Regions from separate parts of the Mesorhizobium sp. M0960 genome, predicted to be linked through region 1. Evidence: predicted binding sites of a transcription regulator. Region 1 holds the regulator's gene; the other holds the start of a gene.
The links. The regulator PhoB, encoded in region 1, activates phosphate uptake and scavenging genes when phosphate is short. The targets are predictions, from matches to a motif close to TGTCATNNANCTGTCAT.

Region 1 (15,469 bases):
CGCTCGACGATTTGTGACGCGAGGATTTTTCGACCGGGCGCCAGAATCGTTTGGGCCGAACTATCCGCTTCCGAACTATTTCCCTTTGCCGGTATCCGGATCGTCGGAGTCGGGCTTCACGTTCTCGCGGTAGATGGCGTAGGCTGCGAGTGCTATCGCCGGGCCGAGAATGGCGCCCAATCCGCCCTTCGCCACGCCACCTTTGCCCTTGAGCAGCGCCGGCAGCACGGCGAGTGCTGCGGCGATGCCGACCGCCTTCATGTCGGCGTTGCGTCGCTTCGCCCGGCGTCTGGCGCGCGAGCCGGCCGACATCCGGTAGACGAGCAGGATGAGACCGGCGATTGCCAGAAAGCCGATCCCGAAGCTCAACGACGCTGCCATCGGTCCATAGCGGGCCGCCGTCCAGATATAGGCTGCCCCGACCAGGAAGCCGAGGCCGCACAGCGCCGCGAGTGCTGCGACCGAATAGACCATCGCAGCGACGCGCGCGCGTTGTATCGCCGCAATGGTTTCGCCCGAGGCGAGGCCCGAGATCAGCGATGCAAGCATTCCCATGCGTGCAGAACTAGCGGCGCGCGAGGAGTGCGAAGAGGAACCCGACGCCTGCGGCGATCGCCAGCGAAGTCACAGGCTTTTCGCGCATATGGGCTATCAGCTGCGCCTCGATGTCTTTGGCGTTGCTGCGCAGGCTGTCGAAGGCTGCTTCGCCCTGGGTTCGCAACTGCTCGACGCCCTCGGCGGCGGCGCGCCGCGCAGCCCCGTAGCCATGTTCGCCAGTTTTGGCCAACAGCTTGGTAAGTTGGTCGATGTCGGCCTTCAGTTGTGCGATGTCGGCCTCAATATCGGAATTCGTGCGGGCTTCGTTCGCGGCCTTTCCTGCGGCAGTCGCCATTGCTTCACTCTCCTTGCTTTTGCTCGGTCGAAAACGCCCAACAGACCCCAAGGTTCCGGCACGAACCTCTTCTAACCCTATCTCCGGCAGCGCTCGTTGCAAATGCCTTGCAAGGGCCGCGGCCGACGCATCCGCCGGCATGTCTTTTTTAAATGACAGCATGCCAAATAGCGATCATGACTTCCCCGGTTTGAAGATAGAGACGCATTTAAGGAGATATTGCTGCGTGGGCCCATCGCTTGACGGTTTGCGGATTCTTATCCTGGAAGATGAGTTCCTGATTGCCATGGATATCGAGCAGCTTTGTCGCGACTACGGCGCGCTCGATGTGGTCATCGCCCGTGATCTGACTGAGATCGAACAGCAAGACGTTGCCGCGCAGTTCGACGTGGCCATCGTCGACCTCATGCTGAGCGGCGTTTCGACGCTTCAATTTGCTTCACGGCTGCGTGAAGCTGGCATCCCGTTCGTCTTCGCCTCGGGCCAGTCGGATATGGACGAGATCAAGAAATCCTTTCCCGGCGTCAGACTGGTCACCAAGCCCTATTCGGGAGACGATCTCGTCGAGGCAGTGGCAGCGGCCTGCAGGCGCTGAGGGCGCGGAGCGGCTCGAACACGCCCACGCTTCACGCTGCCGTCGACCCCGTTACCTGAGCCGAAATTGCGTCCGGGCCATACTCGTCTTCACCGGAGATCTTCAAGATTTCCTGCAGCCGCGTGCGGGCGCGGCTGACGCGGCTCTTGATCGTTCCGACGGCGCAGCCGCAGATCTCGGCCGCTTCCTCGTAGGAAAAGCCCGATGCGCCGATGAGGATAATGGCTTCGCGCTGGTCTTCGGGCAGCAACTCGAGCGCGCCGCGAAAGTCTTCGAGGTCAAGCTGGCCGTGCTGGGCCGGATGAACGGCAAGTCTGGCCGTCATGACGCCATCGCTGTCCTGCACCTCGCGGCCGCGCTTGCGCATCTGCGAATAGAATTCGTTGCGCAAGATCGTGAACAGCCATGCCTTCAGATTGGTGCCGGGCTGGAAGCTTTCATGCTTGTCCCAGGCCTTGACTAATGTTTCCTGCACCAGGTCGTCGGCCTTGTCGGCATTTTGCGTCAGCGACACGGCAAAAGCCCGCAGGCTCGGGATCGAGCCGAGCAAGTCGGTCTTGAAGCCCTGGGAGACGGCCGCCATGCCTCAGTCCTTCTTCTGTACAGGTTCGGCCTTTTCCAACTGGCCGAGCAGTTGTGCGAAGCGATCCGGCACATTGTCGGAGACCAGCTCGTCGTAATATTGTTTGAGTTTGCGGCCGATTTCCGAGTTCGGCCCAAGCGGGTCGCGGGAAGCAGCCCGGCGCCCGTTGCCAACGCCAGCCGTGGTAGCTTTCGTCATGTTCTTCATTTCGCCCTTTGTCCCAGCCTTAAGCCGCCCCTTCAACACATAACGCAAGGCAAGCGGCAGCCTCGTCTGGTTGCCCAACCCCGCCCTAAACGCCAGCCCGCATACTTAGTTCCGCATGACCGGAACTTTTTCGCACAACCCGCGTTTTTAACTTTGGGCTTGCGAACCGTTTTAGCTGTAACATGTAATCACGTCATATGAGGGAGACGTCCGATATGAGCCTATCAGCAACCATCGCTCCGCACCTGCCGTTCCTGCGCCGCTTCTCGCGCGCCGTATCCGGATCGCAGGAGAGCGGCGACGCGTTGGTCGCCGCAATGCTCGAGGCCATCATTGCCGATGTCGATATCTTTCCGGATGCATCGAACGACCGCATCGCACTCTACAAGGTCTTTGCCAAGCTCTTCACCTCGGTGGCCATTCGCGTTCCGCAGGAGCATGCCCAATCGGCATGGGAGCAGCGCGCCGCGGCCAATCTGAATGCAATCGCGCCTCGTCCCCGCCAGGCCTTTCTGCTGGTCGCCGTCGAAGGCTTCAGCGAAGACGAGGCGGCGGAGATTCTCGACGTCGACGAACAGGAATTCTCAGAACTTCTCGCTCAGGCGAGCAACGAGATCTCCCGTCAGGTGGCAACCGACGTGCTGATCATCGAGGATGAGCCGCTGATCGCCATGGATATCGAGGAAATGGTCGAAAGCCTCGGCCACCGCGTCGTCGGAACAGCGCGCACCCACGCGGAGGCGGTGGCGATGTTCGGCAAGGCGCGGCCAAAGATGGTGCTTGCCGATATTCAGCTCGCCGACGGCAGTTCGGGCATCGCGGCCGTCAATGAAATCCTGTCGTCCACCTCGGTGCCGGTGATCTTCATCACCGCCTTTCCCGAGCGGTTGCTCACCGGCGAGCGGCCGGAACCGGCTTTCCTCGTCACCAAGCCATTCAACCCGGATATGGTCAAGGCTCTTATCAGCCAGGCCCTGTTCTTTGACCGGCACGCGAAGGCCGCGGCATAAAACAGCTGGCGACCGAGTTGCGGCCGCCAGGGTGTGGGATAGCCACTCCCCTTGGACCGGATGGGGGCGTGACGCCGACTTAACACACGACAGCCAACTGCTGCCGAACCTGACGAGAACCTTTTCGCACACACCGCAGCAATTCGGGCCGTAACGATTTTCAGCATCGTCTTTTTCGGGAAATGGTGGAACAAACGGAGGCGAATCACGTTTTCACCGCAGCATTGGAAGGAGATGGATCATGCTTTACTGGGCGCTCGTATTTCTCGTCGTGGCGATCATCGCCGGTGCGCTTGGTTTCGGCGGCATCGCTGGCACTTCGGCCGGCATAGCGCAGATATTGTTCTTCATCTTTCTCGCCTTCCTGATCATATCGCTTATTGCCGGCCTGATCAGACGGGCGTGAATGCCAAGCGGCCATTCAAGCGAACACTGGAAGCCGCACCCCTCAAACGGTTTCCAGCCACCGCCGGGCAGTGTCCTCCAACGGGATGCCGCTCGGCGGACCGCTTTTTAGGGCTCGATCCGAAGCTCCTCCTTTTGGAACCCATTTTTCCGTGAGCCGTTCAGCCCGACGTGGGTTGAGCAAATTACCGATGCGTTCCAGAGTCGGAAAAATGAAAGACCGCGGCCAGAGGGATGAGATCATCGCTCTGCATCCCGCCGAAAGCGGAATGCAGCTTGGCCGAGCCCTTCTCCACGCCTTGCACAATGCCGGGATTTCCGTTCTATACCAGGATCGCGAGATGAAGACGGTGTGGGCGCGCAACATGCGCGCACCATGGACCTCTGATGCCTCCGACAACAACGGCATCTTGCCGCCGGCGCAGGCAGAGCGTATCGGCGCCGCCAAGCACGACGTCATCGTCTCCGGCAATCCTCAACATCTCGAACTCAGCGTGCCGGCCGATGATGGCGCCCGCTGGTTTCAGGTATGGATCGACGCCGACCGCAGCGAGACCGGCGCGGTGCAGGGCGTCGTGACCACCATGGTCGAAACAACCGAGCAGAAACGCCGGGAGCAGACGCTGAAGGCGCTGCTGCGCGAGGTCAGTCACCGCTCCAAGAACCTTTTGGCCATCATCCAAAGCATCGCCACCCAGACGGGGCGTTATTCCGGCAGCATTGACGATTTCCTGACGCGTTTCCGGGGCCGATTGCAGTCGCTGGCCTCCTCGCAGGACCTGGTTACGTCATCCAACTGGCGGGGAGCGGCGCTGCGCGAGTTGGTTTCCGGTCAGGTCGGAAGGTACGGCGCGGACCCCATGCACAGCCTGCGTTTCCGCGGCGCAAATCCATATCTCAATCCCAATGCTGCCTTGCACATCGGCTTGGCCATGCATGAGCTCGCCGTCAATTCGGTCAGCTATGGCGCGCTGTCGCGCAGCGACGGTTTCGTCGAGGTGACGGCCGATCTGACGGCCGCTTCCGCTGGCGAGCCTGCGCTGTCGCTGACATGGGCCGAAGTGATCGGAGCCAACGACAATCAACGCAGCGAGAAGCGTTTTGGCAGCGTCGCACTTGAACGCGTCGTGCCCACTTCGTTGAATGGAACGGCGACACTTGAGATCACCGGGAACCGCCTCGAATACCGTCTTGTCGTTCCTCACGGCAATTTCGAGACGGATTGAACGAACGGCGGCGGCAGGAAGAAGGCTGGCTGCATCACCCCGCCTTAACCGACTGTTCACCATAAAGTCCGATCCTGTCCGAACGTGCCGATTCAGCGGACATTGATTGAGTTTGGCACAATATGAAAGGAATGGGCCTTGACGGCTGCCGACTTGAACAGACTGGAACAGGCCGCTCGCGTCTCGATGGGCGGTTTTCAGGATCCCGACGTGTCCGCAGCGCCCGCGCCTCGTGCTTTGCCCCTTCGCTTCGCCGCCTTTGCGCTTATGGCCGCGATCGTCCTGACCGCCGCGTCCCAGTTGATCTGATCGAGCTCGCCTCTGCTTGATTCCATTGAAACCGCGGCCGAGTGCACGGCGGCGCGCCCGTTCGCGGTCATCGACCGGCAGGGCCAAGCCCAACATGTCGGCGCCAAATGTCTTGCCGTCGATCCTGCGCTCGAGGACGGCTATGACAGGATTGTCTGGAATGTGCATCCCGACGCCACGCTCGATGCGTCCTTGGAGATTTCCGAGTTCGTGGTAGCATCGAACGGCGCACGTCCGAAAAGACTATCTTAATCAACAATGAAATCGTGCGCGCAGAGGCCGCACTTTCATGCTAGATGGCGGCTGGAGCTTGTTAAAGTGAGGACAAAGTGAGGATGACTCCATGCGGAAGATGATTATTGCCATGGTTGCCGTGGTTGCGATCAGCGGCTGCACCACCACGGAAGAGAACGTGGGTATCGGCACTGTGGGCGGCGCGCTTATTGGTGGCGCTGTCGGCGGCGGCAAGGGCGCTTTGATCGGCGCTGGCGCTGGTGCGATTGGCGGTCTGCTGGTTCGCCGCCTGCAAAATGGCTACTGCCAATACAGAGATCGTCACGGCCGGATCTACACAGCTCGCTGCAACTAGTTTCGAGCTCCAGGCGAACAGCAAACGCGGAGGCAGACCACCTGTCTCCGCGTTTGCACTTCCAAAGCGCTGTCGCGATGCGGCTCACGAGACGGCGTTTCAAGCCGGCAGCGGAACCTTGATTTCCACGTTCAAGCCGTTTTCGTGAAAATCGCGCCTGATTGTGCCACGCAACTCGCGTGTGACGTTGAGATCGATCAGTCTGGTGCCGAAACCGCTCTTCGCCGGTGTCTCGAGCTTCCTCTGCCCGGCCTCGCGCCAGTTGAGAGCCAATGTCCGGGCTCCGCCGCGGCCTTCGAGCGACCAGTCGACCTTGAGCGCACCGACTGAATTGCCGGTTTCGCCATGCTTCAGCGCATTCGTCGCCAGTTCGTGAAAGACGAGGCCGAGTGCCTGCGTCGTCTTTTCGTCGAGAAGAACCTCCGGTCCCGACAACAGCCCTTCAGGAAGCTCGCTTCCGAACACCTGGCCAAGCTCGATGCGCAGCAGGTCGCCGAGATCGGCTTTCTGCCAGCGTGAGCGCGTCAGCATGTCCTGGGAAGCCGCCATCGCCTGCAGCCGAGCCGAAAATGATGCCGAGAACTCTTGGACGTCGGCGGTGTGCGATGCTGTCTGGCGCGCGATTGCCAGCACCCGCGTGATCGAGTTCTTGATGCGATGCTTCATCTCCTGCAGCATCAGGTCTTTTTCCAGCAGGCTCTTTTCGGTCGTTTCGTGAAGCAGCGAGACCGCCTCATAGGCCCGCTCCTGATAGCGGGCCACCAGCGCGATGGCGCCCGCAAGCAGTAGCCCGAACAATCCGAGCATCACCGGAATGGCACGCGAGGAAGGTTGCGAGAAAGCACTTGTCGGCCTGAACAGGACGACCCACGGCCGACCGGCAACGGTGATCTTGCGGGTGATCAGCAGCCTGTCGCCAAGGGCCGAAACAGGCGGCGTTTCCGACTGGAACAGCAGGTTGTCACTGTTCACAGCGCCGTCATAGATTTCGGTGTTGACCGGCAACAGAGGTGCCCGGCTGAGCGCAGCCTGGAACAGGTCCCGGGAGCGGAAGGCCGCATAGAGGAAGCCGGCAGTCGAAGATCTCGATGCGTTGACGGCGTCCGGCGCGGTTTCGACATTGAGCCGGACGAAGACGAGGAACCCGGTGAAGGTCTGCGCGGCACCCGTATCCTTGCCGAGCTGCACGAGCCCGCTGGCGTGCAGCTGGTCGTCGACCATCGCCTTTTCGATCGCCTCGCGCCGCACCGGCCCGGTGAACATATCATAACCGATGCTGGATTTATTGGACGGGTCCAGCGGCTCGAACAGCACGATGGGCGTACGCCACGGCAAGTTCGTGTCGGGATAGATCGGATGGCTTGCGCCGTGATCGTGCAGGATATCGCGCTCGACCGCCGCCTCGTTTTCAGTTTTCGCCAGGCGGAGGAAGCCGATGCCGCGCAGGCCGGCGAAATTATTGTCGATGTCGAGCGCGTTGAAGAAAGCCTTGAACTCGCCTTGCGAGATACCGCCATTGCGCGCATCGAACAATGCCCGGGTTGAGCGCAGCAGCGACAGGTCCAGGTCGATGCGGCTTTCGATCCGGTTAAGCGCGTCGTCCGCCGTCGCCTCGAATTTTATACGGGCGGCTTCCTGGGTGGCAAAATAGGCAAAACCCGCCATCGTCAGGCTGATCAGCGCGACGGCGATGAAAGCTACGGTCGGAAAGAGTTTCTTCAATTGCCGATACGTCCCGTGGACGGTTCGGCATCTTTATGGGCAACTCCCGACGCCAACACAATGGCGAGGCCAAAGCATGGTGACTGCTGGCACATTTTGGCGACTTGTGATTAGCCGGCTAATTCTCGTTCAGGCCGCGATCTTCAGGGCGCCCGGCCCTGGGATGGCGCCGGGCGGGCACTTGCCGAGGATGATCATACCGAGCACCTCGTCCTGGGTGACATCGGTCGTGCGCGCCGTGCCGACAACCCGACCGTTCTTCATGACGCAGACGCGGTCGGCAAGCTCGAACACGTCATGGATGTCATGGCTGATCAGGAAGATGCCGATGCCGTCGGCCTTGAGCTGCCTGACCAGTTCGCCGACCTGTGCCGTCTCCTGCGGCCCGAGTGCCGCTGTCGGCTCGTCCATGATCAGGATGCGGGCGTTGAACAGGATGGCGCGGGCGATCGCAACCGACTGCCGCTGGCCGCCCGAAAGCTTTACCACCGGCTCCTTGAAGCGTTGGAAGCGCGGATTGAGCCTGCCCATCACCTTGCGCGCCTCAGCCTCCATGGCGACGTCGTCGAGCGTACCCCAGCCGGTCATCAGCTCACGGCCGAGAAACAGGTTGGCAGCCGCGTCGACATTGTCGGCCAGCGCCAGCGTCTGGTAGATCGTCTCGATACCGTACTTCTTGGCGTCGCGGGGATTGGAGATCGAAGCCTCCTCGCCGTTGACGAAAATCTGGCCCGCATCGCGCTTGTAGGCGCCGGACAGGATTTTTATCAACGTCGATTTGCCGGCACCGTTATGGCCGAGCAAAGCCATCACCTCGCCCGGAAAAAGATCGACCGAGGCATCGTCGACGGCGCGAATGCCGCCGAAGGCGATCGAGATGTTGCGCATGTCGATCAGCGGCGTGCCCGTGGGAGCGGTCCTGTCTGCCATGCTCGTTCTCCTCACTAGACCCGTTTGCGATAGACGGTATCGAGCCACACCGCGACCACCAGCACGGCGCCGACAACGATGCTCTGCAGCGGCGAATCGATGCCGAGCAGCACCATGCCGGATTGCAGCGACTGCATCAAAAGCGCGCCGAGCATGGCGCCGAGCACCGTGCCGGAGCCGCCGGCGAGCGACGTGCCGCCGATCACGGCCGCCGCGATGACCAGCAGCTCGTCCAGGGTCCCCAGCGCATTAGTCGACGCGTTGAGGCGCGCCGATGCGATCGCCGCACTGATCGCGGCCAGCACGCCCATGATCATGAACACCTTCATGGTGACCCAGCGTGTGTTGATGCCGGCGAGTTCGGCCGCTTCCGGATTGCCGCCTATGGCAAAGACATAGCGGCCGAAACGGGTGCGTCTGGTGATGAAGGTCATGACGATGCCCGCGGCCACGGCCATCAGCACAGGTATGGCGATGCCGTGGGCGATGAACAACCCGCCCTCGGGAACGGTGATGCCGTTCTGCTGGGCATATTGGCGTACGATGCCGACCGGCCAAGGATAGGAATTGGCGATCCACACGGCGCCGAGGATGGCGGCGCAGGCTATCACGCCGAGCAAGCTTTCCGCCCAGACAGGGCGCAGCGGAAAGTTGAAGCGCTTGCGCTGCGAGCGGCCGTTGAAGAGCATGAAGGCAACGGCCGCGCAGGCGAGGACACCGACGATCCAGCTCCAGGTGGCGCCGATCGAGCCCCGTGGTCCGCCGCCCATCAGCTGGAAGGTCCTGTCCAGCGGCGCAACGGTGCGCCCGCTGGTGATCAGCCATGCCATGCCGCGCCAGACCAGCAATCCGCCGAGCGTCACGATAAAGGCAGGAACCTGGAGATAGGCGATGATGAAACCCTGAAACGCTCCGATAGCCAGGCCGAGCACCAGGCCGGCGGCCAGTGCGATGACCCACAGCCAGGGGCTGCCAAGCTGAAATCCCATGATGCGGACGAGGAATTCGGCCTGCGCCACGCCCATCACCATGCCGATCACGCCTTCCACGGAGCCGACGGAAAGATCGATGTTACGCATCACGATGACCAGCACCATGCCGGTCGCCATGATCGCCACCGACGAGGTCTGCACCGAAAGGTTCCAGAGATTGCGCGGCGTCAGGAAGAGCCCGCCCGACAGTATGTGGATCCCGACCCAGATGACCAGCAGCGCGCCGACCATGCCGAGCATGCGCGTGTCGAGTTCGGTTGCCTTGAGAAATCGGGCAACGACGCCGGCCTCCGATTCCCGCGCCCGGTCTGCCGTCGAGCTGTCGACCGGCGTGTTGGAAGTCGTGTCGGTCATGATGTTTCTCCCGCCGGGTTGCCGTCTGCCGCGGATGCCGGAAGCAGCCTAGAAGTTATCCGCCGGAAGCGGAAAAACAATTCTTTCTTGAAAAAACGCCGCGGCAAGCGGCCGCGGCGTTCGGACTTCTCGGAAACTCGGATCAGTTGCAGACCGGAACAGCGCCCGCCGCCACGCCCGCGCAGACCTCTTCTTTCTTGATCCAGCCGGCGTCGATGACGACGTTGAGGTTGTCCTTGGTGATGGCGACCGGGGTCAGGAACAGGGACTTTACGGTGTTGCCGCCGGGCGTGGTGAAATCCTTCACGCCGGCAATGTCGGTCATCTGCTTGCCGTCGGCCAATTGCGAGGCGATCTCGGCGGCGTTCTTGCCGAGCTCGCGCGCGTCCTTCCACACCGAGACCGTCTGTGTGCCGAGCGCGATGCGGTTCAGCGCGGCGTGGTCGCCGTCCTGGCCCGAGACCGGAACCGATCCAGCCAACCCTTGCGCCGTCAGTGCGGCGACGACGCCGCCGGCAGTGCCGTCGTTAGCGGCGACCACCGCATCGACCTTGTTGTCGTTCGCGGTCAGGAACTGTTCCATGTTCTTCTGGGCGTTGGCCGGCAGCCAGCCGTCGGTATAGGCCTCGCCGACATTCTTGATCTTGCCGCTGTCGATGGCGTCCTTCAGCACTTCCATCGAACCGGCAAAAAGGAAATCGGCATTCGGATCGGCGCCCGAGCCCTTGATGAAGACATAGTTGCCTTCCGGCTTCACCTTGAACACGTCGCGGGCCTGCATGCGGCCGACTTCCTTGTTGTCGAAGGTCAGGTAAAAGACGTCCTTGTTCTCGATCAGCCGGTCGTAGCCGACAACCGGAATACCTTCGTCCAGCGCCTTTTGCACGGCCGGCCCTATCGCCGAGGCGTCCTGCGCCAGGATGATCAGTGCGTTGGCGCCCTGCGAGATCAGGCTCTCGACGTCGGTGAGCTGCTTGCCCGGATTGGACTGTGCGTCGGCGGAGATATACTTGTCGCCGGCAGCCTCGATGGCCGCCTTCATTGCGGCTTCGTCGGTCTTCCAGCGCTCTTCCTGGAAGTTCGACCAGGAAACGCCGATGACCTTGTCCTTAGCCTGCGCCACCGACGCAAGCGCCAGCGTCATGGCGACACCCGCCAGAATGGCGGTCGTGAATTTCTTCATCATATCCTCCCTGCGCCGCGTACGGCGTGACCAATTGGCCCCAAAGGCCAGCTTAGAGGCGCTAATTTTTTCGAGCCTCGAAAAAATACTGGCCCGATCTCCCGCTGCTGTCAACATCGATTCTGATGGATTTTGATGTTGCTGCGACTTTTTTCGAGCTTCGGAATAAACGATGACAGCGCCCCCTGCATCTGACACTATTTGCCTCATCCGACACTATTTGTCGGCATTACCGACGGCTTCCGGTTCATGAGCGGCCGCGGCAAACCGGGAGGAAAGCAAAACGATGTCGGTCGGAATCCGCCATGACGATTTGCGCCGGCGCAACCGGGCGATGGTGATCTCGGCCGTGCGCCGGGCCGGCCAGCCATCGCGTACGGAGATCGCCGCAACCACCGGCCTCAGCCATTCGACCATATCGGCGATCTCCTCCGACCTGATACGGGAAGGCATCCTCGCCGAGAGCAAGGCAAGCGAACCCGTTTCGTTGAAACGCGGTCGTCCGCAGGTCGGCCTCGCCCTCAATCCGGAAGCGGCGGCGGTGCTGACCGTGGTGTTGTCGCTGAATTTCCTGTCGGCCGCCATCATCGACTATGCGGGGCAGGTGGTCGCCGAGGAACAGCGCCGGCTGGACACGCTGACCATGCCGCGCGACGAACTGATCCGCGAATGCATGGCCATCGTCCGGCGCCGGCTGGACGATCCAGATCTTGACGTCCGCAGTGTCGCCCGCATCGCCCTGGCGATTCAGGGAATTACCGACTCCCCTGCACGCGCCATGCTGTGGTCGCCGATCACGCCCCAGACGGACATCGCCTTTGCCGACATGCTGGAAGATGAATTCGGCATCGCGGCCACGGTGGAGAACGACTGCAATATGATGGCGGTGGCTTTGCGCTGGCGCGATCCGGATCGCTATCGCGACGACTTCATCGCCATCCTGCTTTCGCACGGCATCGGCATGGGGCTGGTGTTGAAGGGCGAGCTGTTCACCGGCACGCATTCCTCGGGCGGCGAGTTTGGCCACATGATCCATCGTCCGGGCGGCGCGCTCTGCCGTTGCGGGCGGCGCGGCTGCATCGAGGCCTATGCCGGCAATTACGCCATCTGGCGCAACGCCACGCAGATGAGCGAAGACAGCCAACCGGTCGCCGACGTCAGCGACGCCGACATGCGCGCGCTGGTGGTTCGGGCGCGCGAGAAGGACGGGCCGGAACGCGAAGCCTACCGCAAGGCCGGCGAAGCGCTGGGTTTCGGTCTCGGCTCGCTGTTCGCGCTGATCGATCCGGCACCGGTCGCAATGGTCGGCGCCAGTGCCGCCGCCTTTGATCTGATCGAGCCGGCCTTGCGGAAGGCCATCGCCCAGACCGCCGGCGGCCAGCATTCGGGCTCGATCTCCTTCGATACCGAGCCGAACGAATTGCCGCTGATCCGCGAAGGCTGTGCAATGCGGGCGTTAAGCTTCGTCGACCAGCAGATTTTCGCGCCGGGCGCGCAAATGAGGCCCGGCGTCAGAAAGAACGTAGCCTGACTGGGCGGGTCAATCTTCCCTGATCGCGTAGCCGGCACCGCGGATGGTGCGGATGACATCAGGCATGCGGCCGTTGTTGACGGCTTTGCGCAGCCGCCCGACATGCACGTCGACGGTGCGTTCGTCGATATAGATCGTCTCGCCCCAGACATTATCGAGTAACTGGCTGCGCGAGAAGACGCGGCCCGGATGCCGCATCATGAATTCGAGCAACCGGAATTCGGTCGGCCCGAGCCGGATCTCGGTCTTCTTGCGATACACCCTGTGCGATTCGCGATCGAGCACGATGTCGCCGACCTTCAGCACGCTGGACAGCACTTCCGGCTTGGCGCGGCGCAGCAGCGCCTTGACCCTGGCCATGAATTCCGGTGTCGAAAACGGTTTGACCAGATAGTCGTCGGCGCCGGTCGAAAGACCGCGTACCCGGTCGCTCTCCTCGCCGCGCGCGGTCAGCATGATGATCGGCAGCCGTTCGGTTTCGGGGCGCACCCGCAACCGGCGGCAGAGCTCGATGCCGGAAACCGCTGGTATCATCCAGTCGAGCACCAGAAGATCGGGCACATTCTCCTGCAAACGGATCTCGGCTTCGTCGCCGCGTGTCACCACCTCGACCTGGTAGCCTTCGGATTCGAGATTGTAGCGGAGCAGCACACCCAACGGCTCCTCGTCCTCCACCACCATTATGCGTGGTGCGATCATCGGCTGGGCACCCCCATCATGTCGCCGGTGCGGACATTGTCGTTTCGTCTTGCTTCGGACGATTGACCGGCAATTGCTCGCCGGTCAGCACATAATACGCATTTTCGGCGATGTTGGTGACATGGTCGCCGATCCGCTCCAGATTCTTGGCGCAGAACAGCAGATGCGTGCAAGCGGTGATGTTGCGCGGGTCTTCCATCATGTAGGTCAACAGTTCGCGGAACACCGACGTATATTTGACGTCGATGCGCTCGTCGGCGGCGCGTAGCTTGGCCAACGCGGCCGCATCGCCTGCAGCATACTCCTCGATGACGCCCTGCACCTGGATGAGCACCAGCTGCGCCATCGCATCGATGGAATGCGATAGGTCGCGCGGTGTGACGCTAAGGCCGACCGCACTCACACGCTTGGCGATATTCTTGGCAAGGTCGCCGATGCGTTCGAGATCGCCGGCCATGCGGATCGCCCCGACGACATGGCGCAGATCGTGGGCCATCGGCTGGCGCTTGGCGATCAGGGTGATGGCGCGGTCGTCCAGTTCGCGTTGACGCGCATCCATGATGGCATCGTCGGAAACGACGCGTTGCGCCAGCACGTTGTCAGAATTCAACAGGGCCTTGGTCGCCCCGCCGACCATCGAACCGGCGAGGTCGGCCATGTCGCGGATCAGCTTGCTGATCTGCTCGAGATCCTCGTCGAAAGAAGCGACTGTGTGTTCGCCCATGGTCCTGTCCTCATATGCGTGATCGGAACGGCTCAGCCGAAGCGGCCGGTGATGTAATCCTGCGTGCGCTTCTCGCGGGGCGACGTGAAGATCTTCTCGGTCCGGTCGAACTCTACCAGTTCACCCAGATACATGAAGGCGGTCTGGCGCGATACGCGCGCCGCCTGCTGCATGTTGTGGGTGACGATGACGATCGTGTAGTCGGCTTGCAATTCGTCGATCAGTTCCTCGATCTTGGCGGTCGACAGCGGGTCGAGTGCCGAAGCCGGCTCGTCGAGCAGAATGACTTCCGGCTTCACCGCCACGGTGCGGGCAATACAAAGCCGCTGCTGCTGGCCGCCTGACAGGCTCAAGCCGCTGGCGTTGAGCTTGTCCTTGACCTCGCCCCACAGCGCGGCCCGCTTCAACGCTTGTTCGACGCGGCCGTCCATTTCGGACTTGCCCAGATTCTCATAAAGCCTGACGCCGAAGGCGATGTTCTCGTAGATCGACATCGGGAACGGCGTCGGCTTCTGGAACACCATGCCGATCTTGGTCCTCAGGAGATTGAGGTCCTGCGAGCGGTCGAGAATGTTCTTGCCGTCGAGCAGCACCTGGCCCTCGGCTGTCTGCTTCGGGTAGAGTTCGTAGATGCGGTTGAACACACGCAGCAGCGTCGATTTCCCGCAGCCCGAAGGGCCGATGAAGGCAGTGACGCTGCGCTCGGGCAGCGACAAGGTGATGTCCTTCAACGCCTTGCTCTGGCCGTAGTAGAAGTTGAGGTTCTTGACCTCGATCTTCGTCTTCTCGGCGACCGTCTCGGTCATCGTCATGTCCGCGGACAACATCTGTGTCATCTGTCCTCTCTGCGTCCGGTAAGGCTGCGGGCGAGGATGCTCAAGCCCAGAACCGTCAGGGTGATTATGAGTGCGCCGGTCCACGCCAGTTGCTGCCATTCCTCGTAAGGGCTGAGAGCGAACTGGAAGATGGTCACCGGCAGGCTGGCCATCGGCGCGTTGATATTGCTGCTCCAGAACTGGTTGTTGAGCGCGGTGAAGAGCAGCGGCGCCGTCTCGCCGGAAATGCGTGCTATCGCCAGCAATATGCCGGTGACGATGCCGGACAATGCGGCGCGGTAGGCGACCGAACGGATCACCACCCAGCGCGGCGCGCCGATCGCGGCGCCGGCTTCACGCAACGCGTTCGGCACCAGGTTGAGCATGTCTTCAGTGGTGCGCACGACCACCGGAATGACCAGGATGGCAAGCGCAACGGCGCCGGCTATGGCCGAGAAATGCCCCATTGGCCGCACCATCAACTCATAGACGAACAAGCCGATGATGATCGACGGCGCCGACAACAGGATGTCGTTGATGAAGCGCACGACGGTGGTGATGCGCGAGAAACGCCCATATTCGGCCATGTAGGTTCCCGCCAGCACGCCGATCGGCGTGCCGACGACAACGGCGATGATCGTCATCAGCAGGCTGCCCGCGATTGCATTGAGCAGGCCGCCGGCCTCGCCTGGCGGTGGCGTCA
Region 2 (15,469 bases), on a different contig from region 1:
ATCATTTGATCGAGGGCCAGGAAACCGCGGGGATGACCATCATCGGCCAGTTCCGCGACCTCGACCGGCCAGATATGTTCGTCTGGTTGCGCGGCTTCGACGGCATGATCGCGCGGAAGCATGCGCTGGCCGCCTTCTATGACGGGCCGGTCTGGGCGGCCTGGCGCAACGCCGCCAACGCCACGATGATCGATTCCGACGACGTGCTGCTGCTGAAACCGGCTTGGCCGGGCGCCGGCTTCGACCTCTCGGGATCGCAACGAGTACCCCAGACGGATCTCGAAGAACCAAGCACAAGCAGTGCTTTGCAGGCAATTGTTGTCATCAGGATTCATCATTTGCGACCGGGCCTCGAAGCCGGCTTCGCCAGGGATTTCCAGACCGGGGCTCTTCCGGTTCTTGCCGCACTTGGCGGACAACCGCTCGCCGCCTTCGTCACCGAGCATGCCGAAAACAGCTTTCCGCGGCTGCCGGTGCGGGCCAGCGAAAACGTCTTCATCAGCGTCACGGGTTTCGACAGCGCCGAGGCGCATACCCGCCACGAGGCGGCCTTGGCCGCCTCCCCAGACTGGCAGGCGCTTCAGCAGACCGTACAACGGGAATTCGCCAGGCCCGCGGAGGTTTTGCGTCTGTTACCGACGGCGCGATCGCTGCTCGGGCAGCACCCAATTTCGGTATGAACCAACATCGTCGACGCCTCCTACGTCGCCGGAGCCTCCTGGTTCATGCCTGAAAGTGTCTGGCATGGATCGCCTGGTAACGCGCCGTCCATGCGGTTGCCTGCTCCAGGTCAAGGGAAACGCGCAGCAGACGGTGATCCTCGTTCTTGCGGCCAATGAGCTGGATGCCAATCGGCAGGCCGCCTTTCGACTGGAACAGCGGCAGGCTGGCGGCCGGTTGGCCGGTGACGTTGAAGATTTCCGTGAAAGGCGCAAAGCCGTAAGCCCGGCTCGCCCAAGCCTCGTAATCAAAGAGAGCACCATCGCCATGGATGGCGCCAAGCCGGGGCGGCAGGCCGGCCGTGGTCGGCGTCATGATCAGGTCGAACGCATCGAACGCCCTCGCCATCGCCAGCGAAGCGCTGTGCACATGGTCCTGCGCCCTGAGATAGTCGGCGGCCGAGGACCGTCGAAAACAGTCGAGCGCGTGACGACTGAGGCTTTCGATTTCGCCGGCCCCCGGCATCCGCCCGATCTCGTCGGCGCGCTCGTCAACCAGCCGCGCGACCTCCGACATCCAGAAGATGCTCCAGTCCGCTTCGGCGCTGCCTTCCCGCGGGAAACGCGCCTGTGTGACCTCGTGCCCCATATCCTCGAGGAGGACCATGGCTTGACGTAATTTTTCCTCGATCTCGGGCGCGACCGGCGCGCCATCCGGCCGGTGCGCCAGGCACGCGACGCGCAGATGCTCGCCGGGCGAAGACAGCCAGTCCAGGTAGGACGGCACCGATTTTGACACGGAGTAAGGCGCTCCTTGTTCTGGACCGGCAGTTATGTCCAGCATGGCGGCGCTGTCGCGAACGGTGCGGGACAGGACGTTGTCGGCGTAGAGCCCGGCGCCGACCTGACCTCGACAGGGGCCGACAGGCGTGAGTCCGCGCGACGGCTTCATGCCGAACACGCCGCAACAGGCAGCCGGCACCCGGATCGAGCCGCCGATATCGGAACCGTGGGCGACCGCCACCATGCCGCTTGCCACCGCGGCAGCAGCTCCACCGCTTGAGCCGCCCGCCGTCAGCGAAAGATCCCAAGGGTTCAAGGTGGGGCCGCGAAAGCTGGGTTCGGTGACGAAGTCATTGGCGAATTCAGGCGTGTTTGTCTTGCCCAGCAAGATCAGACCGGCGGCCCGCCATCGCCGGACGATCTCGCTGTCGGGTTTCGGCGCGGCATCCTTGAAGTAGAGCGACGAGTGCGTCGTCGGCCACTCCCGCACATTCACGCCGGTGTCCTTGACCAGGAAAGGAATGCCGGCGAGTGCGGCGTGCCGGTTGCAGCTTGCCGCCGCGGAAAGCGCCCGGTCCGCATCGATCAGTGTCACGGCATTGATGGCGGGATTGATGCTTTGGATTGCTTCGATAGCCGCCTCGACGACCTCGACAACGGACAGTTCGCCCGAACGAACGTGCCCGGCCAGGGCGACGGCATCCAACGCCACATATTCGGAAAGGTTCATGACTGCTCTCAGCCCGGACTGCCGGTCGCGTCGGCCGTCGACTGGGATCCAGCTTTACTCCGGACCTTGAAATATCGGGCGATGGCTGCCGCGACCAATGCCGGATCCTCCCAGTGCGGGTTATGCCCGCACCGCGCCGCGCCCACGAACTCCGCGGCAGGGATTTCTTCGAGGAGCCGCTGTTGGTGCGTTTCGTCGAAGAGCAGGTCGCGCCCGCCAGCAATGACAAGCGCCGGCAGGCGCAGCGTACGCGCCTTGTCGGTAAGATCGACGCGCCGAACCTGCTCCAGGATTGCTCGCCAAAGTGCTGCCGGCATGGCTGACGCCTCCTTTGCAACCATGGTCAGGAAGTCCGCTGGAACCTCGGCCTCGCAGGCATGCCAATAGTCATAGAACGGATCGGCCGGCGATATCGGGTCTCGAAGTGCCCGCACACCAATGGTCATCGGGTGATCCTCACCGATCTGCGGCCGCACCGTTCCGGCCATCAGCACTAGGCCGCCAATCATCTCGGGATAGCGCGCTGCTGCCTCGATCGCCACCATACTGCCCAAGGAATGCCCGACCAGAACCGGCCGCTCGAGGCGCAACCGCTCGATCAAACTCACCACATCTTCCGCGAAATCCGCTGACGCGAAGCCGCGTGTCCCGGCCGGCGAGGCGCCATGCCCGCGCAGGTCTGGGATGATAAGCCGGCGCCCGGCGAGATGCGGCGCCAGCAAGGAGAAGCTGCGGCTCGTGTCGGAGAAGCCGTGCACCAGCACCAGCGCGGGCTCCTGCCCGGCGATTTCGACGCAGGCCGTTTCAGTGCAGCCGGCACCGACCTTGCGCTTGCGGCCGTTCCAGCCAGCCTGATCGACCGATATCAAAGGCCGAGCTGCTGCTTGACCGCGTCGAGCGCGGGCTTGCCATCGAATGTGGTGACACCGGCAAGCCAGGCGCCGAGCCTATCCGGATTCCCTTTGATGGCCTTCAGGCCGGCTTCCTCAGGCTTCAGGCCGTCATTGATGAGATAGCCCATGCCGAGATTTTCGAAATCGATGTCGAAGGCGAGGTTCTTCAGCAACTGCCCGACATTCGGGCATTGCTGCAGATAGCCCTTGCGCACCTGCGTCGTCACCGTCGCGGCGCCGAAGTTCGGGCCATAGAACTTGTCGCCGCCGCTCAGATATTTGAAGTCGTACATCGTGTTCATTGGATGCGGCGCCCAACCCTGGAAGACGATGAAGCGCTTTTCCTTGATCTCGTAGCCGACCTCGGAAAGCATGCCGGCTTCACTCGATTCGACGACCTGCCAGCCATCGAGGCCCAGCGACTTATCGGCGATGGCGTCCATCATCAGCTGGTTCGAGCCCGGCTCGATGCCATACATCTTCCTGCCGAACTTGTCGGCGAACTTTTGCAGGTCGGCAAAATCCTTGACGCCGGCCTCCCAGACGTAAGTCGGCACGGCAAAGGTGTATTTGGCGCCGACGAGATTGACGCGCACATCGTCTACCGAGCCGTCCTTCTTATAGGGCTCGTAATAGGTGATCATCGCCGGATCCCAATAGCCAAGGAACACGTCCAAATCATTGTTCTTCAAGGATTCATAGATGACGTTGATGCCCAGAAGCGAGCTTGCCGGTTTGTAGCCGAGCGCATCGAGCAAGACGCTGGTGACGCCGGTGGTGAAGGCAAGGTCGTTCCATCCAGGCTCGGCCATGCGCACGACCTTGCATTGTTCAGGTTCAGCCGCAAAGACCGGCTGGGTCGCCAGCAGGACCCAGAGCGAGGCGCCTATTCCAAGGCTACGAAGCATTTCGGTTCTCCTCATTTCACCAACGGTGTTGACCATTCGGTCCTTATATTGTCCCACCGGTCAATTCTTGATCTCGGCGGACGAAAATGTCAACGTCGGTTTTCGATGCATGGATCCGGCCCGTGAAACTCAAGCGCCTCAGCGACATACGCCGCAAAGAGCTGCGGCAAGCCGCCTTTGCCGTGCTTCAGCGCGAAGGCATAGCTGGCGCCACCATAGAAAAAGTGGCGGCACAGGCCGGCGCGTCGAAGGGCATCGTGCTGCATTATTTCAACAGCAAGCGGGAACTGTTCGAGCACGCCATGCGCGAGTCGAACCTGGTGCTGCGTCATGCAGTGGTCGAGCGGCTGAAGCAGGCGCGCACCCCAATGCAACGGATAGATGCCATCATCGAAGGCAATTTCGAGCCGCATCTTTTCCAGCCGTCCCTCTGCCATGCCTGGCTTTCGCTTTGCGCGGAGGTGCCGCGCGACGAAAAGCTGGCCCGCATCCAGAAGGTGATCCATGCGCGCATGCGCTCCAACCTGCTGTCCGGCCTGCGCGGTCTGATGCCGGCGCCCGATGCTGACGAGATCGCCTTCGGCGTCACCGCCCTGATCGACGGGCTATGGTTGCGGCTTGGCCTGCAGCCCGGCAGCGTCACGCGTGAACAGGCCATTCATCACGTCAAGGAGTTTGTCGCTACCCGCCTGGCTGTTCGGCGCGATGCAGCCGCTGCCGAATAGACCATCGTGCCCGACAGCCGAAGTTCATACTGTAGGATAGGCTGGCGGCTTGACCACAGTTGCCAACGGCGCTGCTCTCCTTGTCAGACAAGACGGCATTGCGCGGGAGTGTTGGATGAGACTGGGCGGCAAACGGGCACTGGTCACCGGCGGCTCGGACGGGATCGGGCTGGCAATCGCCGAGGCGTTTTTGCGCGAAGGCGCGGACGTGCTGATCGTCGGCCGCGACGGCAAAAAACTCGACGCCGCCCGCAAGCAGCTCGGGGACGGCGTCGAAACGCTGTCGGCAGACCTGTCGGCCAGCGCCGGCATCGACGCCGTGGTCGAGCATGCCAGGTGCGGCCCACCTCTCGACATCCTCGTCAACAATGCCGGCGTGGCGTTCCTGGCGCCGTTCGAGACCGTCAGCGAGGACCAGTTCCAGCAGTCGTTCGCGCTCAACGTCACGGCTGTATTCTTCCTCACCCAGCGACTGTTGCCGCATCTCGCGCCGGGCGGGGCATCGGTCATCAACATCTCATCCTATTTTGCGCACAAGATGATCCCGAAGCGGCCGTCCAGCCTCTATTCGCTATCGAAGGGCGCGCTCAATTCGCTGACCAAGTCGCTCGCCTTCGAGCTCGGGCCGCGCGGCATAAGGGTCAATGCCATCGCGCCCGGCACGGTCGACACCGCAATGCGGCGCAGGTCGATCGAAAACCTGCCGGAAGCCGCGCAGGCCGAGCTCAAGGCCTATGTCGAGCGCAGCTACCCGCTCGGCCGCATCGGCCGAACCAGCGATCTTGCCGGCATCGCGGTCTATCTCGCCAGCGACGAAGCGGCGTGGACCAGCGGCGGCATCTTTGCAGTGGATGGAGGGTACACGGCGGGGTGAGGAGCGCGCGCTCTTCCTTCTCCCCTTGCGAGAAGGAAAAGGCGCTGCTTCAACCGATTTGCATCCCCATCGTCCGCAATCTCCGCTTGAAGGCATTTGTGCAACGCGATACGCCGTTTGCAAATTTGCAACCCGGAGAGACTTCGTGAGCGCGCCAGAGACCAGAACCGAAACCGACACGTTCGGTCCCATCGAGGTCGCCGCCGACCGTTACTGGGGCGCGCAGGCGCAGCGTTCACTTGCCAATTTCAAGATCGGCTGGGAGAAACAGCCGGCGTCGATCGTGCGGGCGCTGGGCATCGTCAAGCGGGCCGCCGCCGAAGCCAATATGGAGCTGAAGCGACTCGATCCGGCGATCGGCAAGGCCATCATCGAAGCCTCCCAGGAGGTCATCGACGGCAAGCTCAACGAGCATTTCCCGCTGGTCGTCTGGCAGACCGGCTCGGGCACCCAGTCCAACATGAACGCCAATGAGGTGATCTCCAACCGGGCGATCGAGCTTTTGGGCGGCATCATGGGCTCGAAGAAGCCGGTGCACCCAAACGACCACGTCAATATGAGCCAGTCGTCGAACGACACCTATCCGACGGCCATGCACATCGCCTGCGCCGAGCGCATCATCCACGACCTGCTGCCGGCGCTGAGACATTTGCATGCGGCACTCGAGGCCAAGACCAGGGCTTTCGCCCACATCGTCAAGATCGGCCGCACCCACACCCAGGACGCGACGCCGCTGACGCTCGGCCAGGAGTTCTCCGGCTATGCGGCGCAGGTCGCCTCGTCGATCAAGCGCATCGAGATGACCCTGCCAGGTCTGCAGGAATTGGCACAGGGCGGCACCGCGGTCGGCACCGGCCTCAACGCGCCGGTCGGTTTTGCCGAAAAGGTGGCGGCACGTATCGCCGCGATCACCGGCATCGATTTCGTCACGGCGCCGAACAAGTTCGAGGCGCTGGCCGCCCATGATTCCATGGTCTTCTCGCACGGCGCCATCAATGCCTGCGCGGCAGCGCTGTTCAAGATCGCCAACGATATCCGCCTGCTTGGCTCCGGCCCGCGTTCGGGCCTCGGCGAATTGTCGCTGCCGGAAAACGAACCGGGCTCTTCGATCATGCCGGGCAAGGTCAATCCGACACAATGCGAGGCGATGACACAGGTTTGCGTGCAGGTGTTCGGCAACAATGCGGCGATCAGCTTCGCCGGCAGCCAAGGCCATTTCGAGCTCAACGTCTACAATCCGCTGATGGCCTATTGTTTCCTGCAATCGGTACAGCTGCTGGCCGACGCTTCGGTGTCGTTTACCGACAATTGCGTCGTCGGCATCGAGGCCCGCGAAGACAACATCAAGGCAGCGCTCGACCGTTCGCTGATGCTGGTGACGGCGCTGGCGCCGACGATCGGCTACGACAACGCCGCCAAGATCGCCAAGGCGGCGCACAAGAACGGCACGACGCTGCGCGAGGAAGCGCTGGCGACCGGGCTGGTCAGCGAAGCCGATTATGAGCGGCTGGTGCGGCCGGAGGACATGACGCACCCGGGGTAAGTTGATCGCGAAAACGTTACCTCGGTGAACAATCCGTAACCAATCTGACGTCTTTGGTGAACAGTCGGCATGCGCTAACTGGACGGCTATCCCAAGTCGTTTGGCCAAACCCTTCTGGAGAGTTACGCATGTCCACCAACACGTCCACCAACACTTCGTTTGCCGGGTCCGGCACCGCCTCCGGCGCCTCGGGCACGATCCTGCTCGGCCGCATCCTGCTTTCGGTCATCTTCCTGCTTTCCGGCTTCGGCAAGCTGACGGCGATTGCCGGTACGGCCGGCTATTTCGGCAGCCTTGGCCTGCCGCTGCCGATGGTGACCGCCATTGTCGTTGGCCTCATCGAACTGCTTGGCGGCCTCGCCATCCTCGTCGGCTTCCAGACCCGGATCGTCGGCTGGGTGATGGCGATCTTCACCGTCGCCACCGCGCTGGTCGCCCACACCGGCTGGGCCGATCAGATGCAGATGATCAATTTCATGAAGAACCTCGGCATTGCCGGCGGCTTCCTCGTGCTCGCCTCCTCGGGTGCCGGCGCGTATTCGATCGACGCCAAGCGCGGCTGAAGCGGCCCAGCATTGCCTAGACAAAAGGGGCGCGGAATTTTCCGTGCCCCTTTTTCGTTGTCGGAATGCGTCGGTCGATCTGCTGGCCGGAACTCTGCTAAGATCGGGCGCTGGGCCAAAACGGCCGCTGATAACGGAGGTGAATCATGCCCCGCAATGCGCTGCTCTTGCTGTCCCGGCTGCTGCTCGCCGCACTGTTCGTGCCGTCCGGCTTCCATGCGCTTGCCGACATCGCCGGCACATCTAGCTATTTCGCCGGCCTCGGACTGCCGCTGCCAACACTCGCTGCCTGGGGCACGGGGCTGTTCGAGCTGATCGCCGGGCTGCTCATCCTCGTCGGCTTCAAGACGCCGATCGTGGCGCTGCTGCTCGCCGCCTTCTGCATCGCGACCGCCTTCATCGGTCATTACGGCCAAGGCGGCGACGATCCGACGCTGACCTTCCTGCATTCACAGATGCTGATGAAGGACATTGCCATGGCAGGGGGTTTTCTGGCGCTGGCAATGGCTGGTGCGGGCGCCTGGTCGGCCGACGGGCGTGGCATCGGCGTCGGTGCCGAAGCGACCTGAAAGACTGGCGTCAGCACAGATCATCAGGCGTTCAGGAAATTGGCCAGAATGATCTCGCGCCAGACGCGGGTCGGCGTCACCCAGGCATCCTGGGCGTTGTACTTGCCTGCATAGATCACGGCGGCGATGTCGGCCTCGGGCATCAGCCAGAGCCGCTGTCCGCCATTGCCGAAACCCCCATACCATGATTTCGGGGCGGCGAATGCTGGCGCCGGCGCGTCGCCGGTGAACCACAACCGGCCATAACCAAGGCCGTCCGGCGTCGAGATTGTGGCTGTTAACGACGCGTTTATCCAGCCTTCCGACGCGATCCTCTCTCCATTCCACAGACCCTTGCGAAGAAGGAGTTGGCCGATCTTCAAAAGATCAGGGGCCGCCAGCCTGAGGCCGGACGCTACGGAGGCGACGCCGTCACCACCAGCCGACCAGTGAAAGCGCTCGATGCCAAGCGGCGCGAAAAGCGCCTCGCGCGCGAAATCCGGCAGGGATTTGCCGCAGCCTCTTTCAATGATCGCGCCAACCAGCGCGACGCTGCCGCCGGAATAGATCCAGCGGCTCCCAGGGTCGGCGATGATCGGCCGCTCAAGGATGAAGCGATAACGATCGGGCGCGTTCTCCATCGCGATCTCGCTGTTCTGCGGATCGCTATAGGGACGGTTTTCGTCCCACTCCATGCCGAGCGTCATCGTCAGCGCATGGCCGATCGTGATCTTCTCACGCGCGGGATCGGCGGCGAGATCGGCGTATTCGGGAAACAGCGCGAAGAGCGGCGCATCGGGTGGCGGCACCAGTCCCGTGTCGAGGGCAATGCCGTAAAGCAGGCTGACGATGCTCTTCGTTACCGAGCGCAGATCGTGCAGCGTGCCGGCGTCAAAGGCGATCTGCCCGATCGGGCGCCCCCATTCTTCGTCCCTGCCCTCGGCATAGTGCTCCAGGAAGACCTTCTCGGAGCGGGCAGCGAGAACGATGTGCAGGTCGCGCAACAGGCCGGACTCGAGCCCGGCAAGCAGCTTGCGGTGGATCGCTGGATCGAAGCCGAGCGCTTCTGCTGCAGCTACGGACGGAGATGACGATGGGATGGTCATGGAATTTTTCGCTCCGCGTTTACCCCACCGTCCCGAAATGCTGCCTTGGACCGCCCGTTCACTTCACAGACATACTCGGCCCGCCCTCGACCGCCAGCACCAGTCGGCGGTTGGTGACTCTTGCCAGCTGTGCCAGCCGGCCAGCCGGCCGCTCGCCGTAAAGATCGGCCAGCGCTGCCGGCAGCACTAGCGCCAGCACGCCATTGCCGCGGTTTTCCCATTTCAGCCGCGGCATGACGCCCGGCATTGCCGCGGTCAACAGATAGACGACGCGCAACAGCGCCGCCAATACCCGGGCGCGTTCGAGATAGCGCGGTGTCGCCAGCCCGCGGATTTCCGGAGCGGCTTCATTGAACACGCCCTCGTGGCGAAACAGGCTGACAAGCGCCAGGAAGGCGCGGCCGGGATGGTCGACGCCGATGAACGAGGCGTGGGCGATGATGTTGAGCGATTGCTTGCCGCGATATTCGGGATGGGCGCGCCAGCCGATATCGGCGAGCAGGCAGGCGGCGTGGCGGTAGCGCGCCTCATCCCTGGTTTCGTCGATGCCGAAGGCAGCGAAGGCCTTACCGGTCCATTCGACAAGCTCATGCGCGTGGTCGACCGATCGCGAGCGCAGGCGGGCAAGCTCTTCCGCCGCCGAGATCAGCGGATCGGCTTTCTGTTCGGCCTTGTCGAGCAGCGAATAGAGAAAGCCCTCGCGCACGCCCAGCGCCGACACGATGATCTTCGACGGCTGCATCGCCGCCATGATCTCCTGCAGCACGATGGCGCCGTAGGGCAGCAGCGAGCGGCGGTTCTTGGAGACGCCCTCGATGCCCTTGACCTTATCGATCTCGGCTTTGGCGACCTGCCGGAGGAAGCTCGCGGCGCTTTCGATGCCGATCTCGTAATGGTGCATGACGCCGAGCGGGTAGTTGGTCATTTCCATGTGCAGACGGGCGAGGTTTCGCCAGGTGCCGCCGACCGTGTAGAAGGCCCTGCCCTGTCCGCCCTTCAGCAATTTCGCCCGCGCCAGTTGCTCGCGCGTGATCTTTGCCGCCTGGGTCAGCGAGTTCTTCGCCATGTCCTGCAGGCGCAAGCCGCCCAACGGCAGGGTGATGCCGTCACCGATCGCCTCGCCGTCGATATCGATCAGTTCGAGGCTGCCGCCGCCAAGATCGCCGGCGATGCCGTTGGCCGGGTGGAAACCGGAGATGACGCCGAGCGCCGAATAATGGGCTTCCTCGCGGCCGCTCAGCACCTGGATCTCGGTCTTGAGTACATCCTCGGCGCGGTGGATGAAGTCGGGGCCGTTGACCGCCTCACGGGCGGCGGCGGTCGCCAACACATACATGCGCTCGGCGCCGGCCTGGTCGGAGAGCGCGCGGAAACGGCGGAACTCTTCCATCGAGCGCGTCACCGCCTCGGGATCGAGCTTTCCGGTCGAAACGATGCCGCGGCCGAGGCCGGCGAGCATCTTTTCGTTGAACAGCAAGGTCGGCGAGCGCGCCAGCCCTTCATAGATGACAAGACGGATCGAGTTCGACCCGATATCGATGATGGACAGCGGTCGGCGGTCCTGAAGCCGGCCCTGGGACGCTGAAATCATCAGCCCGTCGCTGCGTTCTGTTTCTTGCGGCGCTTGAACTGCGCGATGCGCTTGGGCGCATGCGACTTCAACGCATCGCCCCGTCCGGACAGGCTCGGATTGGTCATGAAATATTCCTGCGCGTTGAACGGTTCCTCGCCCTCCTCCAGCACAACGCGCCGGGAGGTTCCGTCAGCCAATACGTCGAAACTTTGCTGGTTGTCCATGATGTTGCCGAGCATGATCTGGCCGAGCACCTGTTCATGCACAGTTGGATTGGTGATCGGCACCATGGTCTCGACGCGGCGGTCGAGATTGCGCGGCATTAGATCGGCCGAGGAGATGTAGACGATCGCCCCGTCCGATGGCAGGCCGTGGCCGTTGCCGAAGCAGTAGATGCGGCTGTGCTCGAGGAAGCGGCCGACGATCGACTTCACCCTTATGTTCTCCGACAGGCCCGGCACCTGCGGTCTCAGGCAGCAGATGCCGCGCACGACGAGATCGATCTCGACGCCGGCGCGGCTGGCATCGTAGAGCGCATCGATGATGATCGGATCGACCAGCGCATTCATCTTCATCCAGATGCGAGCCGGCCTGCCATCCAGCGCGTGGCCGATCTCGTCCGAAATATGCTTGAGGATGCGGTTGCGCAGCGTGAACGGCGATATGGCCAGCCGCATCTGCTCGGCCGGCTCGGCATAGCCGGTGATGAAATTGAACAATTGCGCGACATCGCGCGCGATCGTCGGATCGGTGGTGAAGAAGGACAGGTCGGTGTAGATGCGCGCGGTGACCGGGTGGTAATTGCCGGTGCCGAGATGCACGTAATTGCGTAGCCTGCCATCCTCGCGCCGCACCACCAGCGACATTTTCGCGTGGGTCTTCAGCTCGAGAAAGCCGAAGACGACCTGGACTCCGGCGCGCTCGAGGTCGCGCGCCCAGCGGATGTTGGCCTCCTCGTCGAAGCGCGCCTTGAGCTCGACCAGCGCCGTCACCGACTTGCCGGCCTCGGCGGCGTCGACCAAAGCCCGCACGATCGGGCTGTCGTTGGAGGTGCGGTAGAGCGTCTGCTTGATCGCCACCACTTCCTGATCGGCCATCGCCTGGCGCAGGAACTGCACCACCACGTCGAAGGATTCGTAGGGGTGGTGGACGATGATGTCCTTCTCGCGGATGGCGGCAAAGCAATCGCCACCATGCTCGCGGATGCGCTCCGGGAAGCGCGGATTGTAGGGCGTGAACTTCAGATCGTCGCGAGCGACGGCGACGATCTCCGAGATCTGGCTAAGCGCCAGCGGCCCGGTAAGCACGCTGATGCGGCTGGCCGAGACGCCAAGCTCGCCGGCGACGAAGTCGCGCAATTCGGACGGCATCAGCCTGTCGAACTCGATCCGGATGACCGAGCCGCGGCGGCGACGCTTCAGCGCCGTCTCGAACAGCCGCACCAGATCTTCGGATTCTTCCTCGACCTCGATATCGCTGTCGCGGATGATGCGGAACGTGCCGGAGCCCTTGACCTCGTAGCCGGGGAACAGCTTGCCGATGTAGAGACTGACCGCCTCTTCGAGCGGAACGAAGCGGACGTGATGCTTGCGATCCGGCAAGCGGATGAAGCGCCTCAGCGCTACCGGCAGGCGCAAAAGCGCGCTCATTTCCTCGCCGTTCTTGCGGTGGCGCAATTGCAGCGCCATCGAGAAACCGAGATTGGGAATGAACGGAAACGGATGCGCTGGGTCGATCGACAGCGGCGTCAGGACCGGAAACACCTGCTCCTGGAAATGGTCCTCGAGCCAGGTCTTCTCGTCCTTGGTCAGCGCATCGCGGGTGATGCTCTCGATGCCTTCCTTGTTGAGCTGCAGCATCAGCGCCGAAAGGCTGTTCTGCTGGTCCTCCTGCAGGCGCTCGACCTCGCGCAACAGCTGTTCGAGCTGCTGCTCGGGGGTGCGCCCGTCCGGGCTCTTCAGCACGATGCCCTCGCGCACCTGGCCGGCAAGACCGGCGACGCGGACCATGAAGAACTCGTCGAGATTGGCCGCCGATATCGACAGGAAGCGAACGCGCTCGAGCAGCGGATGATTGGCGTTCAGCGATTCCTCGAGCACGCGCCGGTTGAATTGCAGCCAGGAAAACTCGCGGTTGACGAAGCGGTCAGGATTGCCGCCTTCGCGGCTCGCAGCCTCGATGGTGATGAATTCGCTTTGCACCGGCTTCAGTTCGTTCATGGTTCCTGCTCTTCCTACACCAGCCGTCGGCGCCAGCCTTAACCGGCTTAACTTATCCTCTGACAGGCTTTTGCGACAGTTTCATTTCATCGATCTTGCAAAGAGACGGGTTATGATCCAGATCCAATCGACAAGATCAGGAGACGACGATGGCAGGCGGTTCCATTCCCCATTTCCAGAACGATGCGGGCTATCCGGCAATCGACATCGGCGTCAAGGAATTCATGTGCACCGGCGCCAATCCGCCTTTCGACCATCCGCATGTATTTCTCGACATGGGCGACGACAATGAAAAGGTCTGCCCCTACTGCTCGACGCTCTATCGCTATTCGCCGAAGCTGAAGGCATTGGAAACGGTGCCGCCGGGCTGCCTTTATATCGACCAGGCCGCCTGATTCTTCCGCGACAAGCCTGATGCGAGAAACGCAGTCCCGGCATGTGGTCATCGCCGGGGCGGGCGTCGCCGGGCTGACCGCGGCACTGGCCTTCGCCGAGCGCGGCCATCGGATAAAACTGTTCGAACAGGCGCAGCACCTCGAGGCTGCCGGAGCCGGCATCCAGCTGTCGCCCAACGCGACACGTATTCTTCGACAACTCGGCGTACTCGATCGGCTGCTGCCGACGGCGGTGCGGCCGGAGGCGGTCGTGCTCAAGGATGCCGCCACGCTGCGCGAGTTGGCGCGCGTACCGCTTGGCCAGGCCGCCGAAACGCGCTGGGGAGCGCCCTATCTCGTTGCCCACCGCGGCGATCTGCAGTCAGCGCTGATGGCGCGGACAGCCGAGCGACCCGAGTTCGAGCTTGTCACCGGCGCCCGCGTCGGCAGCGTAGCATCCGGACCGAATGGCATCACCGCAACAGTCGAGATTGCCGGCACGACCATCGAAACCGAGGCATCGTTGCTGGTGGGAGCCGACGGCGTCTGGTCGTCGGTGCGAGAAAAGCTGGCCCGCACGGAGGCCGACTTTGTCAGAAGCCGATTCTCGGGCGAGCTTGCCTGGCGAGCCACGGTGGCCGCGGACAGCCTCGCCGGACAGGCCTTCGGCATGATCGGTGCGCCCGATTGCGTTACTGCATTCCTCTATCCCGGCTTCCATATGGTCGCCTATCCGGTCAGCCGTGGCACTGTCTTTAATCTCGCCGCCTTCACCAGGGGTGAGCGAATCGCCGAGGGCTGGTCGGGGCATGCCGACCCCGCCAGCCTCGTCAGTGCCATGCGCGGTACCGCGCCGGCGCTGGTCCGTCTGGCGAGCGAGGCGGCGCCGTGGACGGCATGGCCGATCCACACCGTCGAGCAGCGGCGGTGGACGACACCGGAAGGCGTCGCGCTGATCGGCGATGCGGCGCATGCGATGACGCCCTTTGCCGCACAGGGCGCGGCGATGGCGATCGAGGACGCGGCGACGCTTGCCGGCTTCGTTGCCACCTCGCCTGCCGATCTCAGCGGCGCGCTTGCCGCTTGGGAACAGGCGCGGCGGCCGCGCGTCGCCCAGGTCGCCCGCCGCGGCGCGGTCAACCGCCTCGCCTGGCACGCGGCCGGGCCGGTGGCGATGGCCCGCAACCTGTTCCTGGCGATGCGCTCACCCGAAAAGCTCGCCGCCGATCTTGATTGGCTTTATGGCTAGCGGGCGCGCGAGTCTGGGGATCGGCGATAAAAAGCTCGATAGGCCGGCGGGACTGTCCTGCCGGACATCTCCCCCACAAGGAGGGAGATTGGCAGTTTCGGCGCCTTGCTAGGTCCTGCAACGTTAGAGATTGGCGAAAGGAGGGCTCGAAGGATCGCGGCGTTGATCAGCCGGAACCCTCTTCAATTGTGAAGCCGCATCGACAGGCCGAGCGAGGCTGGCAGCGGGTTCCACCAGCCGGTGCGCAGCCCGGCCGTGCGCAGTGCCGCCGCCGTCCAGGTGTTGCAGCCGATCAGCGCGTTGAAATGGCCATTGGCTTCGAAGAAACGATCGAAGCGGGAATAGGCCGCATTCTCGATCGGAATGGCCCCGTTCGGCCCCCGCTGGAAGCTTGCCGCAATGTAATCGAGCAGCGCTGCAAAGCGTTCGTCGCCGATGTCGAAGCCGGCGACGTCGGGATGCGGCTCGGCGATGTCGCCGGAAATGTCGACATGCATCACCGAGGCATCGACGGTCAGCGCCTTCATCACCGGCATCGGCTTCAGCTCCGACCAGGTCGGCGTCTCCAGATAGAAGGCGCGGCCGCCCCACCCGAAGACGATGTAGCGGACCTCCGCCATGTCGGCAGGAATGCCGGCATCGACCAGGAAATGGAAGCGCCGGCGCATATCGTCGTCGACCGGGATGGCGATGTCGGTGTGGATCGGATTTTGCAGCACCAA

Region 2: a site for PhoB is predicted at 13,197-13,213, ahead of NKH63_RS10285 (RNA degradosome polyphosphate kinase). Genes of this name have one in related genera too.

Annotation. Positions count from the first base shown of each region.
Region 1 covers NZ_JAMYNN010000002.1:231,756-247,224, forward strand. The annotation lists gene NKH63_RS06100 (sensor histidine kinase) at 1-17, shown strand, start outside; gene NKH63_RS06105 (hypothetical protein) at 76-555, opposite strand; gene NKH63_RS06110 (ElaB/YgaM/YqjD family protein) at 566-892, opposite strand; gene NKH63_RS06115 (response regulator) at 1,119-1,487, shown strand; gene NKH63_RS06120 (sigma-70 family RNA polymerase sigma factor) at 1,519-2,070, opposite strand; gene NKH63_RS06125 (NepR family anti-sigma factor) at 2,074-2,277, opposite strand; gene NKH63_RS06130 (response regulator) at 2,493-3,287, shown strand; gene NKH63_RS06135 (DUF1328 domain-containing protein) at 3,529-3,693, shown strand; gene NKH63_RS06140 (sensor histidine kinase) at 3,884-4,918, shown strand; gene NKH63_RS06145 (hypothetical protein) at 5,057-5,227, shown strand; gene NKH63_RS06150 (YMGG-like glycine zipper-containing protein) at 5,571-5,816, shown strand; gene NKH63_RS06155 (CHASE domain-containing protein) at 5,916-7,538, opposite strand; gene NKH63_RS06160 (ATP-binding cassette domain-containing protein) at 7,668-8,468, opposite strand; gene NKH63_RS06165 (sugar ABC transporter permease) at 8,483-9,814, opposite strand; gene xylF (D-xylose ABC transporter substrate-binding protein) at 9,957-10,997, opposite strand; gene NKH63_RS06175 (ROK family protein) at 11,284-12,528, shown strand; gene phoB (phosphate regulon transcriptional regulator PhoB) at 12,538-13,227, opposite strand; gene phoU (phosphate signaling complex protein PhoU) at 13,244-13,951, opposite strand; gene pstB (phosphate ABC transporter ATP-binding protein PstB) at 13,984-14,787, opposite strand; gene pstA (phosphate ABC transporter permease PstA) at 14,784-15,469, opposite strand, start outside.
Region 2 covers NZ_JAMYNN010000003.1:398,472-413,940, forward strand. The annotation lists gene NKH63_RS10230 (NIPSNAP family protein) at 1-680, shown strand, start outside; gene NKH63_RS10235 (amidase) at 724-2,172, opposite strand; gene NKH63_RS10240 (alpha/beta fold hydrolase) at 2,181-2,936, opposite strand; gene choX (choline ABC transporter substrate-binding protein) at 3,038-3,973, opposite strand; gene betI (choline-binding transcriptional repressor BetI) at 4,096-4,698, shown strand; gene NKH63_RS10255 (SDR family NAD(P)-dependent oxidoreductase) at 4,814-5,572, shown strand; gene fumC (class II fumarate hydratase) at 5,718-7,115, shown strand; gene NKH63_RS10265 (DoxX family protein) at 7,244-7,678, shown strand; gene NKH63_RS10270 (DoxX family protein) at 7,825-8,247, shown strand; gene NKH63_RS10275 (serine hydrolase domain-containing protein) at 8,271-9,332, opposite strand; gene ppx (exopolyphosphatase) at 9,391-10,923, opposite strand; gene NKH63_RS10285 (RNA degradosome polyphosphate kinase) at 10,923-13,124, opposite strand; gene NKH63_RS10290 (zinc-finger domain-containing protein) at 13,274-13,519, shown strand; gene NKH63_RS10295 (FAD-dependent monooxygenase) at 13,539-14,747, shown strand; gene NKH63_RS10300 (TIGR02117 family protein) at 14,930-15,469, opposite strand, start outside.